DNA from 3 places in the Shewanella sp. SM95 genome. Region 1 is predicted to be linked to each of the others. Evidence: predicted binding sites of a transcription regulator. Region 1 holds the regulator's gene; each other region holds the start of a gene.
What was found. Region 1 encodes LexA, which represses DNA repair genes until DNA is damaged. Its sites were predicted from a motif close to TACTGTATNNNNATACAGTA; they were not measured.
Positions count from the first base shown of each region.

Region 2: a site for LexA is predicted at 2,937-2,956, ahead of dinG (ATP-dependent DNA helicase DinG). Genes of this name have one in related genera too.
Region 3: a site for LexA is predicted at 2,569-2,588, ahead of L5M29_RS17030 (YebG family protein). Genes of this name have one in related genera too.

Region 1 is NZ_JAKKSE010000014.1:88,749-94,516, reverse strand. It holds gene coxB (cytochrome c oxidase subunit II) at 1-779, opposite strand, end outside; gene L5M29_RS15345 (cell division inhibitor SulA) at 1,183-1,695, opposite strand; gene lexA (transcriptional repressor LexA) at 1,692-2,312, opposite strand; gene plsB (glycerol-3-phosphate 1-O-acyltransferase PlsB) at 2,473-4,896, shown strand; gene mtr (tryptophan permease) at 4,896-5,768, shown strand, end outside.
Region 2 is NZ_JAKKSE010000001.1:559,574-565,341, forward strand. It holds gene L5M29_RS02455 (primosomal replication protein) at 1-67, opposite strand, end outside; gene L5M29_RS02460 (sulfite exporter TauE/SafE family protein) at 58-831, opposite strand; gene dinG (ATP-dependent DNA helicase DinG) at 841-2,913, opposite strand; gene L5M29_RS02470 (DNA polymerase II) at 3,051-5,498, shown strand; gene L5M29_RS02475 (porin) at 5,721-5,768, shown strand, end outside.
Region 3 is NZ_JAKKSE010000017.1:52,184-57,951, reverse strand. It holds gene prc (carboxy terminal-processing peptidase) at 1-843, opposite strand, end outside; gene proQ (RNA chaperone ProQ) at 872-1,501, opposite strand; gene L5M29_RS17035 (GAF domain-containing protein) at 1,782-2,240, opposite strand; gene L5M29_RS17030 (YebG family protein) at 2,258-2,557, opposite strand; gene L5M29_RS17025 (paraquat-inducible protein A) at 2,764-3,396, shown strand; gene L5M29_RS17020 (paraquat-inducible protein A) at 3,398-4,015, shown strand; gene L5M29_RS17015 (PqiB family protein) at 4,002-5,768, shown strand, end outside.

The DNA of each region.
Region 1 (5,768 bases):
GCCGCAGCACCTGCGGCTTGTTTCTGCTCTGTTACCCAAGCCTCAAACTCGGCTTCAGGTAACGCTTGTACTACGATAGGCATAAAACCATGGTCTTTACCGCAGAGCTCGGCGCATTGACCACGGTAAATGCCGGGTTTGTCGATGCGAGTCCAAGCCTCATTGATAAATCCAGGGTTGGCATCTTTCTTAATTGCAAAGGCGGGTACCCACCAAGAATGGATGACATCCTCTGAAGTCATCAGAAAGCGGATTTTGCGGTTTATCGGTAGAACGAGCGGTTTATCGACTTCCAATAGATAGTTTTCACCCTTGGTTTCGGTGCCTTCAATTTGTGCTCTGGGTGTTGTCAGTATGCTATAAAAATCAATATCTTGATCGAAATAGCTGTAATGCCATTTCCATTGGGACCCCGTGACTTTTACGGTGAGATCGGCGTTGCTGGGATCTTCCATTGCGATTAAAGTTTTTGTCGCTGGAATCGCCATTAAGATCAAAATGATAAATGGCAGAATCGTCCAAGCGATTTCAACTTTAGTGCTTTCGTGAAAGTGGGACGCGACAGCGCCTTTGGATTTTCTGTGGTTGATCATGGCGTAAATCATGACGCCAAAGACCACTAGGCCTATTGCGCAGCAGATATACAAGATGGTCATGTGCAAGTGATAAACCTTGCCACTGATCTCGGTCACGCCAGGGGTCATGTTGAACCGCATGTCCGCGGCGGTCAACGGTGGTGCGAAAAGCACCACGAGTAAACAATACAACAATTGCTTCACAAGACTTCTCCTCTGCCAATTGCGAATAGCAACTACAAAGAAGAGCAACACAGTAAGTCTCAACTCTATGCAAACTCTTCAGTTCCCAAAAAAGCTTTTTTGACTTCAACGTGCGTTGGCGGCTGTTACTTTTAATCAAGTATTGTTACTGCTGGTAATTAGCCACGCTGGCACATACTGCTGAAATAAATCTGTTCTCTATTTTTAGTGGCGCTTCGAGTTCGATAAATACTCGATTCATTGACCACGGAAGGTGATATATCACCACCGACTTAACCAACCATACTTGCTGTTTAAATATTGATCAAGATCACTTATTTATCTAATTATCTGAAAAATTGCCAAAAAAAAGCCTCACATTCATAGGTGAGGCGGCTTTCAAGGTAAAAAATTAAATGAATATTTAATGTACAGCGCTAAAAAAAGATTGCTGACCGAAGAGATTGCCTTGCTCAATGCGTACGTCGGCATGTAAGTGACTGTTTACGTCTTCAAGCACTATACCCATAGCTCGGGCACTTTTAGCCACGATTTGTAGGCGTCGATTATCCCGCGCATCTAATGATTGAGTCCAAGTAATGACTGCACTGGACGTACCACTTGTTAGGGCTTTTTCCATCGCCCACAGGGTTTCGACTTCATCTTTAGCATGTACCAGCAAAACTCTATCCATACGCACACCTGCGCTAGCGAGTGTTTGCTTGTAGCCAATACTTGGAGGGTTGATGAGCACTAACCAACGGCCCTGTTGGCTTAACTGAGCGAGTTGTGCACTCAGATGAATTAATTCTTGGCGACCTTGAGTCTTGGTTGGCATACAGGCGATAGGCGCATGGTGCCAGTCATAGTCGGCATCACGGACTTCATCGAGCCACAAGCCCGGATGGCGGGGGGCATTGCCAAGTAGTTTATTCATAGCCAATCTCCATTACGGATCACACCGACGGCGAGTCCTTCAATTGTTAAACTTTGGAAGCCTAAATCCACTTTAATCGGGGAGTAATCTTCATTTTCGGCATGTAGATAGACTACATTACCTTTTTTTTCGAAACGTTTAACAGTGACATCGTCATCGACTCTAGCGACAACCACTTGACCATTTCTAGCTTGTTCTACTTTATGAACTGCCAGCAAATCACCTTCGAGAATACCGATATTTTTCATGCTGTCGCCCTTTACTCGCAGTAAAAAATCGGCGGCGGGATGAAACATGCTTGGGTCGACTTGGTAGTACTGTTCAACATGTTCTTGGGCGAGGATAGGTTCACCCGCGGCCACTTGGCCGATGAGCGGTAAACCTGTTTCAGTCAAATCTTCGATTTCCGCAGGCAGACGAATGCCTCGAGATGTGCCTGGCATGATCTCAATGCAGCCCTTTTTTGCCAACGCTTTAAGATGTTCTTCAGCCGCATTGGCGCTCTTAAAACCTAAACGGGTTGCGATTTCTGCCCGAGTGGGTGGCATGCCAGTATCGGCAATATTTCGTTTAATTAGCTCTAAAATTTCAGCTTGGCGTGGCGTCAAAGGTCTCATGGTGTTTCCTGTTTTTCTATACAGTTACTGTTAGTATATACAGTATTATTTGCAGCGCAAGTATTAACCACTTTTTAGCTATGTTGGAGAGAATTAGCGAATATTGCCCATAGTCTGGTATTCTATCGGGCTAGTAAACGCACTTAATTGCATAAGAATAATGCCTAAACACGACTCTCTTTGGTTGAAATCATTACGTTGGATCCAAAAACACTTAGTGCACACTATTGTGGTGCCTCAGGATCCCTTTGCCGATCTGAATCTGGATGCTTCCAGACCCCTTGTTTATGTGATGAAAACAGAATCCCTCAGTGACATCGCTGCTTTGAGCGAAATAACGGCTAAGTTAGGCTTACCAAGCCCTTATGAGCCTCTAGTGGCTAATGGTGTGACTGCGCCTCGGGTTGTCTGTCTTCAAGGACGTAAGCCACTGTTTGGCGAACGTGCTGGTAATGAGCCTTTCCTCGAATGCTTTATGCGTTTGTTAGCCGTGCATAAGGAACGTCCTGAATTGGATATTCAACTGGTGCCCGTGAGCTTGTATTGGGGTCGCACGCCAGGGAAAGAAGACGACACTATGAAGGCGGCCGTATTTGAGCGGGAAAACCCGACTTGGTTGCGCAAGTGCTTGATGATTCTGTTCTTAGGTCGACATAACTTCGTGCAGTTTTCGAATGCCGTATCCCTGCGTTACATGGCTGACGAACATGGCACCGACATGGGGATTGCCCATAAGTTAGCACGGGTTGCGCGCGTGCATTTCCGTCGTCAACGTAAGGTAATGACAGGGCCTGTGCTGCCAAACCGCCAAGCACTGTTTCATTCGTTACTCAAATCTGAGTCGCTGCGCAAAGCGATTCAAGAAGAAGCCGCCAGTAAAAAGATTTCTGAGACCCAAGCGCGCGAGACGGCTATTGAGTATCTCGATGAAATCGCTGCCGATTACTCAGACAGTTTAGTGCGTATTGCCGAGCGTTTTTTAACTTGGCTGTGGAACAAGCTTTACAGCGGGATCAACATTAAAGGCGCCGAGCAAGTTCGGCAGTTACACCACGATGGCCACGAGATTGTTTATGTGCCTTGCCATCGCAGCCACATGGATTACCTGCTGTTATCGTATATTTTGTATTATCAAGGCATGGTTCCGCCGCACATTGCTGCCGGCATTAACCTCAATTTCTGGCCCGCGGGACCTATGTTCCGTCGCGGTGGTGCCTTCTTTATCCGCCGTAGTTTTAATGGCAATAAGCTGTACACCGCAGTATTTCGTGAGTATTTAGATCAGCTGTTTGCTAAAGGTTATTCGGTGGAATACTTCTCCGAAGGTGGCCGTTCACGTACTGGCCGTCTGTTGGCGCCGAAAACTGGCATGATCGCCATGACGATGAACAGTGTGCTGCGCGGTATCGAGCGTCCAGTCACGCTAGTGCCTGTGTATTTAGGCTATGACCATGTGATGGAAGTGGCGACGTATCATAAAGAGTTAAGTGGTAAGAAAAAGAAAAAAGAATCTGTGTGGCAGGTGTTTGGTGCGATTCGCAAACTTGGTAATTTCGGCCAAGGTTATGTGAACTTTGGCGAGCCGATTACTCTGCAAAACTTCTTAAATGAGCGCGCGCCAAACTGGCGTACTGAGTTGGCCGATGATCCTGAGCAAAAACCAAGCTGGTTAACGCCAGCGGTAAACGTGCTGGCGAATCGAGTGATGACGAATATTAACGATGCGGCGGCGGCGAGTTCGGTGACCTTGACGAGTTTAGTGTTGTTGGCCACAGATCAAAATGCCTTAGAGCGCAGTCTGCTGGAACGTCAGCTTGATCTGTATCTGACTCTACTCAAAAAAGTGCCTTACACTACTTATACTTCGGTTGCCGAAGGTGATGGTAAGCATTTAGTGCAGCAAGGTTTAGAGCTGAACAAGTTTGTTGTTTGCGCCGATCCTTTAGGTGAAATTGTGTCTATCGAGACGAGTCAGGCAGTGTCTATGACTTACTATCGTAACAATATCATCCACTTATTTATTGTACCGTCATTAATTGCGAGTTGTTTAACGCATAATGAGCAGATCCCGCGTCAGCAAGTTGTGTCAATCGTTGCCGATTTTTATCCACTGCTGAAAGCCGAACTCTTCATGGGCATTAAGGATGTACCTGCCTATGTCAATCAAGTGCTGGATTTCTTCATTGAACAAGGGTTAGTGGTTGAGACTGATACCTTAACTGTCGTGCCTGAACACACTAGCCAACTATTATTGTTAGCCAGTTCAGTGAGCGAAACTCTGCAACGCTATGCCATTATCTTCAATCTGTTAGCGAACAGACCTAAGATGGAGCGCTCAGAACTTGAGTCTGAGAGTCATCTACTTGCCCAGCGTTTAGGCGCTTTGCATGGCATTACTGCGCCAGAGTTCTACGATAAGAAACTTTACGGCACCTTGAGCGTTAAGCTCAAAGAATTGGGATATCTAGCGGATAACCAAGATAAGTCCAATATCAATCGCATACGAGATCAAGCCAATAGCTTATTACGTCCGTCAGTGAAACAAACGATAGTGGCGAGTGTCACCGCGGAGCATACAGTTTAATGGCAAATCATATGAATGCGGCTAAGCATAAGCCCGCAGGTAAGTCCTTGCTCGGCGGCGCCATGATTATTGCTGGCACGACCGTAGGTGCTGGGATGTTTTCTCTGCCCGTGGTCGGTGCAGGTATGTGGTTTGGCTATTCGATTTTAATGTTATTGGGCATTTGGTTTTGCATGTTGATGTCGGGCTTATTGCTACTCGAAACCAATTTGCATTTCGAACCGGGTGCTAGCTTCGATACTTTAAGCAAGCAAACCTTAGGGCAGTTTTGGCGGATAGTGAACGGCGTTTCCATCGCGTTCGTGCTGTATATTTTGACCTATGCCTATATCAGCGGCGGTGGCTCGATTGTGAATCACAGCTTGCAGGGCATGGGAATTGAGTTACCGCAAAGTGTGGCAGGGCTAGTGTTTGCCATAGTATTGGCGAGCATAGTGTTGATCAGCACTAAGGCCGTGGATCGCATTACCACGATTATGCTCGGCGGTATGATCATTACCTTCTTCCTCGCGATCGGCAATTTATTGATCGAAATTGATGTGACTAAGTTGCTCGAACCCGATGGTAATAACAGCTTTTCACCTTATCTGTGGGCGGCGCTGCCCTTTGGTCTCGCCAGTTTTGGTTACCATGGTAACGTTCCCAGCTTAGTGAAGTATTACGGCAAAGATTCCTCCACCATTATCAAGGCGATTTTCGTCGGCACCTTTATCGCACTGGTGATTTATGCCTGTTGGTTAGCGGCAACTATGGGCAATATTCCCCGCAGCCAGTTTATCGACATTATTGCCCAAGGCGGCAATATGGGTGTGTTGGTGGGCGCTTTGTCTGAGGTGATGGCGAGTAGCTGGTTAAACAGTATGTTGACCTTG
Region 2 (5,768 bases), on a different contig from region 1:
CTTCTTGTTCTAAGGCTTTAAGCTGATTCTTCAGCATCACCATTAATTGTTGGGTGTTCACAACCATGCGCTCCATGCCAAATTCGCTGCAATCATTAGCACGATCAAAATAAACAGTGGACGGATAAAGGGCATGCCAAATTTAATCGCACAGCGGGCGCCGATAAATGAGCCTAACATCATGCACAATCCCATCCACAAACCTATTTGCCACTCTACCTGCCCAAGCCAGCCAAAGATAGTCAATGCGGTCAAGTTGCTGGTGAAGGTCATCGCACGGGCGAGGCCGCAACTGTGCAGTAAAGGCAGTTTATACAAAGAGCCGGATGTGACAGTCCAAAATGCGCCAATGCCTGGGCCAGCAAAACCGTCATAAGTGCCTAAAGCCAGTCCCTGTAGCCATTGTTGCTTGGCTGGCGGCTTGCTGGTTGGTGCTTGGCAGTTAACGTCTGACATCGCATTGGGGCTGACTAAACTGTAAATGGCGATGCCAATGATCAGCAGCGGCAGGACTTTTTCGAGCCATTGGGTATCGACTAAATAGACTAAAAAACTGCCCAATACCGCGCCGATAAAGGTGGCGATAAAAGCCATGTACCAAAACGAGGGTTTAAAGAGGTGCTTGCGATAATAGGTCCAAGCCGCCATAAAAGAGCCAAAGCTTGCGGCTAACTTATTGGTGCCTAATACGGTATGCGGCGCAATGCCTAAGGTTAACAGTGCGGGGATCGACAATAGGCCACCGCCACCCACGACGGCATCAATGAATCCAGCGATAAGACCTATGACTGCCAACAGGGCCCAATGACTGGGCTCGAGTAACAACTCCAAATTTTAATCCTACTCTATAACACGTCTAAAGGGCGGTAAGGCATCCAGTAAGGACTTGCCATAGCGTTTAGTGACTAACCGCCTATCTAAAATGGTCACTCGGCCATAATCTTGCTCTTTACGCAGTAATCTACCACAACTTTGAATAAGCTTACGTGAAGCATCTGGGATCGTCAGTTGTAAGAAGGGATTACCGCCTTTGACTTTGACATATTCTGCGTGCGCTTGCTCAACGGGCGAGGTTGGCACGGCAAAGGGCAGTTTAGTGACGATCAAGTTCGTCAGATAATCGCCGGGCAAGTCGAGACCTTCAGAGAAACTGCCGGTGCCAAACAAGATGCTTGGTTCGCCCTTATCGCATTTAGCTTTATGATTTTCTAACAATTGTTGCCGTGGCGCATTGCCTTGAATAAGCAGCTCTGTGGTGAGTTTACCTTCAAGTAATTCAACCACTTTTTCCATCTGCCAGTAGGAGGCGAATAACACTAAGGTGGCCATTTCTCCTTCAATCAGGGTGACGATTTGCTCGGCAAGTTCTGCCGTATAGGCATCATCCGTCGGCTCAGTGCGCATTTTGGGTAAATAAAGTGTCGCGTTATTAGGATAATCGAAGGGCGATTGTAAGGCTAAATAACGGCTGCCATCGTTGAGTGATAAACCGACTTGATGCACAAAATGGTCGAAGTTATTGAGTGCGCGCAGCGTAGCGCTACATAAAACTACGCCCGCTGCTTTTTGCCACAGCATGGATTCCAGCATAAAGCCAACTTCGATAGGCGAGGCGCTAAACAGATAATCCACTTGTTTACCTGTGATGAGCTCGACCCAGCGCGCCATAGGTGCGCCTTTGTGCTTATCTTCCTTGGCCATCATCCTCCACAATTTCTGCAGGTTTTCGAGCCTTTGCAGCATAAATCCGGTTTCGGCCAATAGCGCTTCGGATTGATGTTTAGGAATATCGCCATCTTTAATCGCTTCGGCCAGCAGTGACAGCATTTTATTAAACTGTTTGAGGGCTAGATTAGAGGTCACTGCAAGGTTTTCAGCCAGAATGAGTAATGACTCTGGTAGTTTGCCGTGCTCAAAACGCAGACGGTTTTCAGGATTGGCAAAGTGTTTGGTCTGAGTATCGCAATAGTGGGCCACTTGATTGAGCTGGGCGATAAGATCGCCTAAATGATCTTGCATCGCCTGCGCGGGGGCAATGATATTGTTGCTCTTTATTTGGTTTTGTAACTTGGCGCAGGTTTTACCAATTTTTTCGAGCCAGTCGCATGCGCCCCTCAGCGTGGCCTGTGCACTGGAGAAATCCCGCGCCACAATCGGTAAGTGATGTGCCTCATCGATAACATAAAATACGTCTTCTGGATCGGGCAAAATCACGCCGCCACCTAGCTCTAAATCGGCGAATAACAAGCTGTGGTTGGCGATGAGTACATCCCAGGTATCGACATCTTCGCGGGCTTTATGGAACGGGCAATTTCTGTGGCTGGCGACTTGGCGATGACAGCTGTGTTTGTCGCAGGCGATTTGTTGCCACAGGTGATCGGGCAGCGGCACGGCTAAGGTGTCGATTTCGCCGTTCCAGCGACCTTCGTTATAGTCTTTTAACAGGCCGTGCATCATAGTCACTTGGCTATTGTCTGGTTTAGTTTGCCACATGGCCATTTGTGTACTGTTGTCGTCACCGATGAGCATCGCCAGTTTCGATAGACACACATAACGTTGTCGACCTTTTACTAGGCCAAAGCGGAAATTTAAGCCGGATTGCTCAAGGAAGAAGGGCAAGTCTTTATGCAGTAATTGCTCCTGCAAAGCGACGGTTGCTGTAGCGATGCAGACCTTTTTCTTGCTCGCTAATGCCAGTGGAATGGTACCGAGGATGTAAGACAATGATTTACCGATCCCTGTGCCTGCTTCGACCACTATGATGCGCCTATCTTTATCATAGTCGCCGGCGAGAGTCTTAGAGATTTCCGCCACCATATAGTTTTGTTCGCGTCGCGGCCTAAAATTAGGCAAGGCGGTAGCGATATCCTTATAGATGGCGCGGATCTGGGTTTTTACATTGTCAGGTAACATGCGTCACTACTTTATCGAATTAATGCTGTACATAATAACAGTGATTGCATAGCCTAAGAAACTTTTCTGCCATTTGGCGGCATTTAAATTGAGGAACCATCTAAATTGACTAGCTATGCGATTTGGGAACCCATGCGATGAAGTCAGAGGCTACCGCGGCCGTTAGTGTACAAGGTCGAGTCTTAACACGCCATGCGATTCATCGTCATGGGAGTTTAGTGTTGCAGTATTATCTGGCTACCGCCCAAGGCCCTGTGCTGGTGGAAGTGCAAGGCACTGAACACATTTGTTTTTGTCATCAAACTGATGTCACGGCTTTGCAGTTGCAAACGCCGGGTCAAGCATTGCGGTTTGTACCGTTAGCACTCAAAAGCTTTAAAGGCGGTGCGGTTAGTGGTGTTTATGCTAAATCTAGCAATAGTTTACGTACCTTACAGCGCATCGCTAAAGATGCCGACATCCCTTTATTTGAAGCCGACATTCGCCCCGAACAGCGTTATTTAATCGAGCGGTTTGTGGCGCTGGATGTGGCATTTTTAGGGCATTTCTCTGCGACGAGTAACATACACGCGCCGACTAGCGACAGTCTTGAGGCTAACTCGCTGCCCGTGTTTATCGCCGAGCGGGCTAAGAGTATTGCCCCTTTAACGGCTGTACATTTGCGCTGTATTTCACTGGATTTTGAATGCAGCTTTGAAGGTTTACTCTATTCAGTTGCACTATATGGTCAATACAGTGGCCGAGACGAAGAGCAAGACAGTCTCAAGCAGACTTATGAAAAAGTGATTATGGTGGGTGAGGCTGAATCAAACTCTCCCGAATATATTGAATGGGTGGCCGATGAGGCTGCACTCATTCATCGATTAATCGCGTGGTTCCATGAGTTTGATCCTGACTTTGTCATAGGTTGGTCAGTGGTGAGTTTTGACCTCGCACTCTTGTCACGCCGGGCATTATTACACCGTATTCCGCTCACCATTGGCCGCGGAGGGGCAAAGCTTGAGTGGAAAGTCGATAATAAATTTCGGCCAGAAACCTTAGTTTTACCGGGCCGTGTGGTACTCGATGGTATCGATTGGCTTAAAGCCGCTTTCTATCATTTTGAGCGGTTTTCGTTGGAATTTGTTTCGCGGAAATTATTAGGTGAAGGCAAGGCCATTCATAACGTGGATAATCGCGTTGAAGAAATTGATCAGCTGTTTAAGGCCCACAAACAAGCATTAGCGCATTACAATCTTACTGACAGCCGTCTGGTGTGGGATATTTTTAGTCATACTCAATTATGGGAGTTCGCCCTCGCGCGAGCTGAACTAACAGGTTTAGAGTTGGGGCGGGTTGGGGCTTCGGTGGCGGCATTTAATCATTTGTATTTACCGCATCTACATCGAGCAGGTTACGTCGCTCCCGATGCTCCTGCGAGTGATGGGATCGAAAGCCCCGGTGGCTATGTGATGGATTCTGTACCGGGACTTTATAAGCATATTTTAGTGTTCGATTTTAAAAGTCTATATCCCTCCATTATTCGTACTTTTTTGATTGACCCTAAGGGATTAATTGAAGGTTTGCAATTGCCCGAGTCTGACTGTGTTGCGGGGTTTCTCGGTGGCCGTTTCAGTCGGCAACAGCCCATTTTACCTAAGCTTATCCAAACATTATCTGAGCAGCGCGAAAAGGCCAAAAGTGAGCACAATGCGCCGTTATCTCAAGCGATAAAAATTATCATGAACTCGTTGTATGGGGTTTTAGGTTCTCAAGGTTGTGTTTTCCACGATGCAAAGTTAGCAAGTTCGATCACTATGCGTGGCCATCAAATCATGAAACAAACCCGCGCATGGATAGAAGAGATGGGCTATCAAGTGATTTACGGCGATACGGATTCGACCTTTGTCTGGCTTGGCAGCGAGCCTGATCTCTCAGACCTTAACGCCTTAGGTAACACTCTGGCGCGGGAAATTAATGCTAAGTGGCAGGCTAAGATCGCTGAAGATCATCAAGTTGAGAGTTTTCTCGAGTTACAGTTTGAACGCCACTATGAGCAGTTTTTTATGCCGACCTTAAGGGGGTCGTTAGAAGGCAGTAAAAAACGTTATGTTGGCGCGTGGCGCAATGCGAGCGATGAACTTGAGCTTACTTTTAAAGGTATGGAGCAAGTGCGCAGTGATTGGAGCCCTTTAGCGCGCAAAGTTCAAGAGTCACTCTATGAACGGATGTTTAACCAAAGGGATATCAGTGTTTATTTGGCCAGTGTGTTTGAAAAGCTGCTTGATGGTGAGTTGGACGATGATTTGGTATTTCGCAAACGTATGCGACGCAATATTGAAGATTACACGGCTAAATCTTCTCCCCATGTTAAAGTCGCTCAACAATTATGCGACTTAACAGGAGATGCCTCTTTTGGCAAGCGTGGGGCGCAGATTGATTATCTGATTACTGTAAATGGACCGGAATCCTTACTGTACAGAACGTCACCAATTGATTACCAATACTACATTGATAAGCAAATTGGCCCTATTGCCGAGCCTGTTTTTTCGATAATGAAACTAAACTACATGGATATTGCGTCAAAGCAGTTGCTGTTAATATAGTGTTTTTAATGTTCTTTATGTGTTGCGCAGGGTGGCGAATGTAGCGTTTTAACCTGTTTTGTAGAGGTTAACTGGTTTGTTTTTGTGATGTTAATCGACATATTCTTTAGGTTTAGCTTTGAGGGAATATTGAAAGTTTGCTACCCTTTAAGAGGAAATTGTAAGGAAATATAACAACGGAATGACGTTGACAGAACATAAACAAAAAAGGTTAAGCACCAAATGAACAAGACGTTAGTAGCAACTGCGCTTGCAGCAATTTTTTTAGTT
Region 3 (5,768 bases), on a different contig from region 1:
CTTGTCTTCCGGTGACAGTTTTTCACTGCCCGCAGCAGGGCCGCCAGTAATTAAACTTTTAATGACAGTGTAATCGTCTTCGAGTTGCAGTTGAGCACCAATGCCTTCAAGGCTCAAGTTCATTTCCATTTGGAAACGTTCAGCATTGCGTGGTGAAAGGTAACTTGTATGTGGCTCAATGCTACGAGAGAAGGCATTCATCACGCCTTGAAACACGTCTTCACTGTTAGTTTGAATCAACCGTTTAATAGCGTTGTTGTAACGCTTTTGGAGGATATCAACAATCTCAGGCCATTGCTTACCTGTGAGTTTAAGATTTAGTGCATCGTATTTAACACGTTGACGCCATAACTCATTAATTTCTGTCTGGTCTTTTGGCCATGCGGCCTCATCGCGGTCGTACTCATAGGCATCACCGGGCGCAGAAAAATCCATCTCTTTATCTAATAGAGATAAAGCATAGACAAAGCCTTCATAGCGGCGCTTTTGGACGATATCAAACATTTTATAGGCAGGCTCAAGTTCACCAGAACTAAGCATGTCATCGAATTGGGTTGCATAAGGTTTAAAACTATCGACATCCGCTTGGGTTAACACATTGCGGCGATAGTCCAACTGCTGTAGATAACGATCAAAAATTTGCGCAGAAAAGGCGTCATCAAGATTGAATCTATGATAGTGCGAACGAGTGTATAAGTCCGTTACCCTTTTGCTCGCAACCTTATGTTGCGCTTCCTGCTTGAGAGTGGGTAACTCGCTGATTTGAATCGTGGGTGGTACGGCCCAAGCCGAGAATCCGACAAAAACAGTGGCGATCGAGGTAGCCAAAGTGAGTTTTCGCATCAACAAGTTACTCCGTTTTAATAAATGATTACAGCAGGATATGTTCTGCTCTAACTTTAATCGTTAGGCCACTATCAAGCTGAACATGAATATCTTCCTTGTTAATGTCAGTAATCACACCGGCTACGGGTGTCATACCTAATTTAACATTGACGCGTTGTTTTTTCGTTAAATCAGTCAATTGTGCTTGAACATAATTGACGACTGGCGCTGCAGCTTTTGGTGCAGGCTTAGCAGGACGCTCAGTTTTAGGACGCTGAGGAACAGCCACCTTTTTAGGTGCTTTCTTCGCCGCAGGCTTAGGTGCAAGTGCTGCACGTTTCGCTTTGGCCTTATCCTGACTCTCTTTCAACATGGCTTGAGCATGATCAATGTGCTCTTGCTCTAACTCGCCGCAAGGTTCGCCATCCAGGTTTACGCGTTGTGCGCCCGCTTTAACGCACTTTAAATAGCGCCAGCTGCTGGTGTAACGTCTCAAGGCAACTCTGAGCTGAGTTTTACTGACTTTAGAATCATCAGCCAACCTTTCAGCCAAATCTTGAAACAATCCGATTTTTAATGGCTTAGTTTCACCTTCAGCAATAAAGCACAAAGGAAATGTTTCATACAAATACGCCAAAATTGCATTGGTGTCGGTCAACTTTTCTGTTGATTCCATCATTACTTCCACAGTCAAAAAGGGACATCGATTCGAGGTGATATATATCAGCTTCTTACATGTCGTTTATCTTCGTTAAACTCAATATTGAGTCAACGTACAAATTAGCATCCTAGCCGCGTTTACTAAAGTTAAAAAATATACCTTAACAAATTTTGTCAGCTCAAAACACTAAGCTTATTCATTGCATGCCAATCAAACCAGCTTAATGCGTGCAGGCGCATATTATAAGGCGCACGCCACCGATTGCGACTATGAATTATGCGTTATTGTACGCAAATTAATCAAATAGGCAGTTTTCAAAACTTTTAACCAGTAATTCCAGCCCCTTTTGGTCTTCTTCATCGAAACGATCGAAGATAGGACTGTCAATATCGAGCACGGCAACCACGTTACCTTGCGCACGAACTGGCACAACGATTTCAGAATTACTGGCAGAATCACAGGCAATATGACCATCAAATTGATGGACATCGGCCACTCGCTGAGTTTGATTAGTGAATGCTGCTGTACCACACACACCTTTTCCTAACGGAATGCGTGTACAAGCCACTTTACCTTGAAACGGGCCTAATACTAGTTGTTCGCCACGCATGACGTAGAATCCCACCCAGTTCAGCTCAGTTAAATTATCATTGAGCAAGGCTGAAAAATTCGCCATAGCCGCAACAAGGTCGTCTTCCCCTTCCAACAAGGCCAAGGCTTGACGGTTAAGTGACTCATAAAATTTCGATTTCATTACATTTCCTAACAATTTTATTCTGCTGCTTCGGTCTTTTTAGCCGCTTTTTTCGCTGCAGGCGGATTCGTTGGCGTACTATTAACCTGAACGGCGCCTTTAAGCAAGTTCGTCAGCTCATCTTTATTGTTAGCAAAATAGAATGCGAGCTTTTCGCCCACACTTTCATCTATACCCAAATCAGCTTTTTGAATGAAGGGGATAAGGTTATCGGCGATATCGAGCATCTTATCGTAGGCATCAGCCTCCTTCTTAGATGTGAATGTCATCTTTTCAACCCCTTCTCTGACCACGACAAACTGTGTTATTACTGCCATGACTGCCCTCGCACTGTTTTTATATACAGTAACTAGAGTGACATAGATTGAACTTGTGATGCAAGTGTTCTGATTAATCTGATATTATTAGCGTACTTTCGTTGCCAAGATTATAAAGCGCTAGACGTGGCTTAACAGCTAACTAGCACGACACTTTGCACCGATCTCGCTGTTATTACTCCTATTAGGCTAATATATATTTTTATATGCATGAAAACGCAGCAGAAAACTCAGTAACCCTATGCCGTTCCTGCGATTTAGCAGTCCGCAAACGTGCCTTGCCTAGCGGCGTTAGAGCACTCTGTCCTCGTTGCAGCACTGCACTTTATGACACGCCATACTGCTCTGTGAATGGTATGTTAGCCCTATGTATTTCTGCATTAGTGTTTTATTTCCCAGCCAATTTTTTACCCGTACTCGAGATCCACTTTTTCGGCAGTATTCGTACTACCACGGTTTTCCAAGGGGCATTTGCAGTATTTGACCAAGGCTATTGGGTTGTAGGTGTCGCCGTACTTGCCGCCGCGGTGATAGGCCCTGGCTTATTACTGTTATCGATATTGACACAGATTTTAATTGTGAAATGGGGATTGAGTAGCCTTTTTTGGCGTAACTCATTGAAGCAGTTATTAAAATTTCATGGTATCTTATCGCAGCTCACTATGCTGGAAATTTATGTGATCAGCTTCTTAGTTTCATCATTTCAGCTATCTGATTTTTCGGACATTTATTTTGGTATGGGCACATTTTGCTTCACTATGCTGTTTCTCGTGACCTTGTTTCTACAAAGAGAATACGATTTAGAACATATGTGGACGTTATTGGAAGGTCATAGCTGATATGAAACAACAAGGTAAAGATATCGGCCTATGTCTCTGTAAAGTGTGTCGCCAACTCAACAGCAGTGAACTCACGCACTGTCAGCGCTGTGAAACTGAGTTGCACGTCAGAGACTATTCCAGCCTGCAAAAAAGTTGGGCTTTGTTGATTACCGCTGCCATCTTACTGGTGCCAGCCAACATTTACCCTATCACTATGCTGACCAATCAAGGGCAAGTGCGGCACGACACCATTTTTTCAGGCATTTTGCATTTAGTGCATTCAGATATGCTGCCTATTGCCATCATAGTGTTTACCGCCAGTATTTTAGTACCATGGATTAAAATCATCGGCTTATCCATTTATCTGTGTGCGATCAGCTTTGACATTCCGATTTCAAAAAAGAAATTGATGGTGGGTTTTCACATCATCGAATGGATTGGCCGCTGGTCAATGCTCGATTTATTTGTCATCTCAATCACAGTTGCATTAGTGAACATGGGACAATTACTCGACGCGAAACCCGCGCCTGCGGCTACCGCATTTGCCTTGGTTATTCTGTTAACTCAGTTAGCCGCAAAAGTTTTAGACACTCGTTTACTCTGGGATCGATTGGAACCTCAAGATGACACAAATTGAATCGCCGAAAGTTGTAAAGAAAAAACTCTTTTCGCCCATTTGGCTGCTTCCTATTGTCGCGTTGGCATTAGGTGCTTGGCTGGGCATTAAGAGCATTAAAGAATCGGGGGTTGAAATTCAAATTCACTTTCCGAGCGCCACAGGGATTGATGTGGGTAAAACCTTAGTCAAATACCAAGGTTTGACTGTCGGTAAAGTGAAAGACATTGGCATAGATGACGATCTCAAAGGCGTGAACGTCAAGGTCATGATGGACTACCGCGCTAAGCCTTTCTTGAATAAAGAAACCCTCTTCTGGCTTGTCACACCTAAAGCAAGTATTACAGGTGTTGAAGGCTTAGATGCGCTGTTTTCCGGTAACTACATTGCTATTCAACCCGGTAAAGGCAATGCATCAACCTTCTTCGAGGCAGAACGCCAACCGCCGCCGATGCAAATCGGCTCAGAAGGTGTGATGGTCGAATTGACCTCCGATAAACTCGGTTCGCTCGATGTTGGCTCGCCAATATTTTTCCGCCAAATCCCAGTGGGTAGCGTGGTCAGCTATCGTTTAGATGGCAATCAAAGAGTCATTATCAGCGCTTTCATTCAAGAGCAATACGCGCGATTAGTGAAGAAAAATTCTCACTTTTGGAATGTTTCTGGCGTCAAAATTGATGCTTCACTAACTGGAGTTAAAGTCAGTTCAGAGAGTTTGGCATCCATTCTGGCTGGCGGCGTGAGTTTCAGCTCTGACGATAAAGCAGACATAGCTAAAAACGGTGACGTTTTTTCGCTTTATGATTCAGAAACCACTGCCCTTGGCGGCATAGAAATAAACCTAACCATGGCTGACGCTAACGGTGTCGACAAAGGCACTCGTATCGTTTATCGCGGCATGAGCATTGGCAGTATTTTAAGTAAACAACTCACGTCCAATGGTGTTACAGCCGTGGCTAAGTTTGAACCTCAATACGGTTCACTGTTAACTAACGACGGCGTGTTTTGGCTTGAAGGTGCTGATATTTCCCTCTCAGGCATTAAGAATCCAGAACGCTTACTGACAGGTAGCGTGATCAACTTCCTGCCAGGCATCAACACCAAAAGCGCGGTACCAAGCAGCTTTGCCTTACAATCAAAGGCACCTGATTTACTGCAATCGAAGAAGCGTTTCTTGACCTTAACCTCAGCCGAAAACATGGGCATTTCAGCGGGCGCTCAAGTTCGCTTCAAGCAAATCCCCATTGGTTCAGTGCTTGCGGTTAAGTTAACCAAAGATTTATCGGCGGTGGAATACCAACTCGAGCTACAACCTGAGTTTGCCAGTCTAATACGCAGCGACAGCTATTTTGTGCCTGAGTCAGCATTAACGGTAAACGCATCGTTAGACGGGGTCTCAGTCAAAGCAAGGGATTTTACAACGCTCACTCAAGGTGCAGTTAGCTTGATCCAAGGTCACAGCAACACACCTTTAGCTGCTAACAGTGCTCTGACCCTCTTTAGCTCTGTGGATGCCGCGACAGCTTTTTATGATCGTCAGCAGCAAGTGCATTTAACGTTAATCAGTCAAGATGGCGCCGATGTCAGCCAAGGCTCACCGATTTATTATAAAAAAATGCAAATTGGCACAGTTGACTCAGTGAACTGGCAAAGCAAAACCGAAGACTTTGCTATCAAGCTCGCTATCGACAAACAGTTTCAACCCTTGCTGAAAAAGCCAAAAGTATTCTGGCGTAACAGCGCCGTGGATATCAGTGCCAGTCTTGCCGGTATT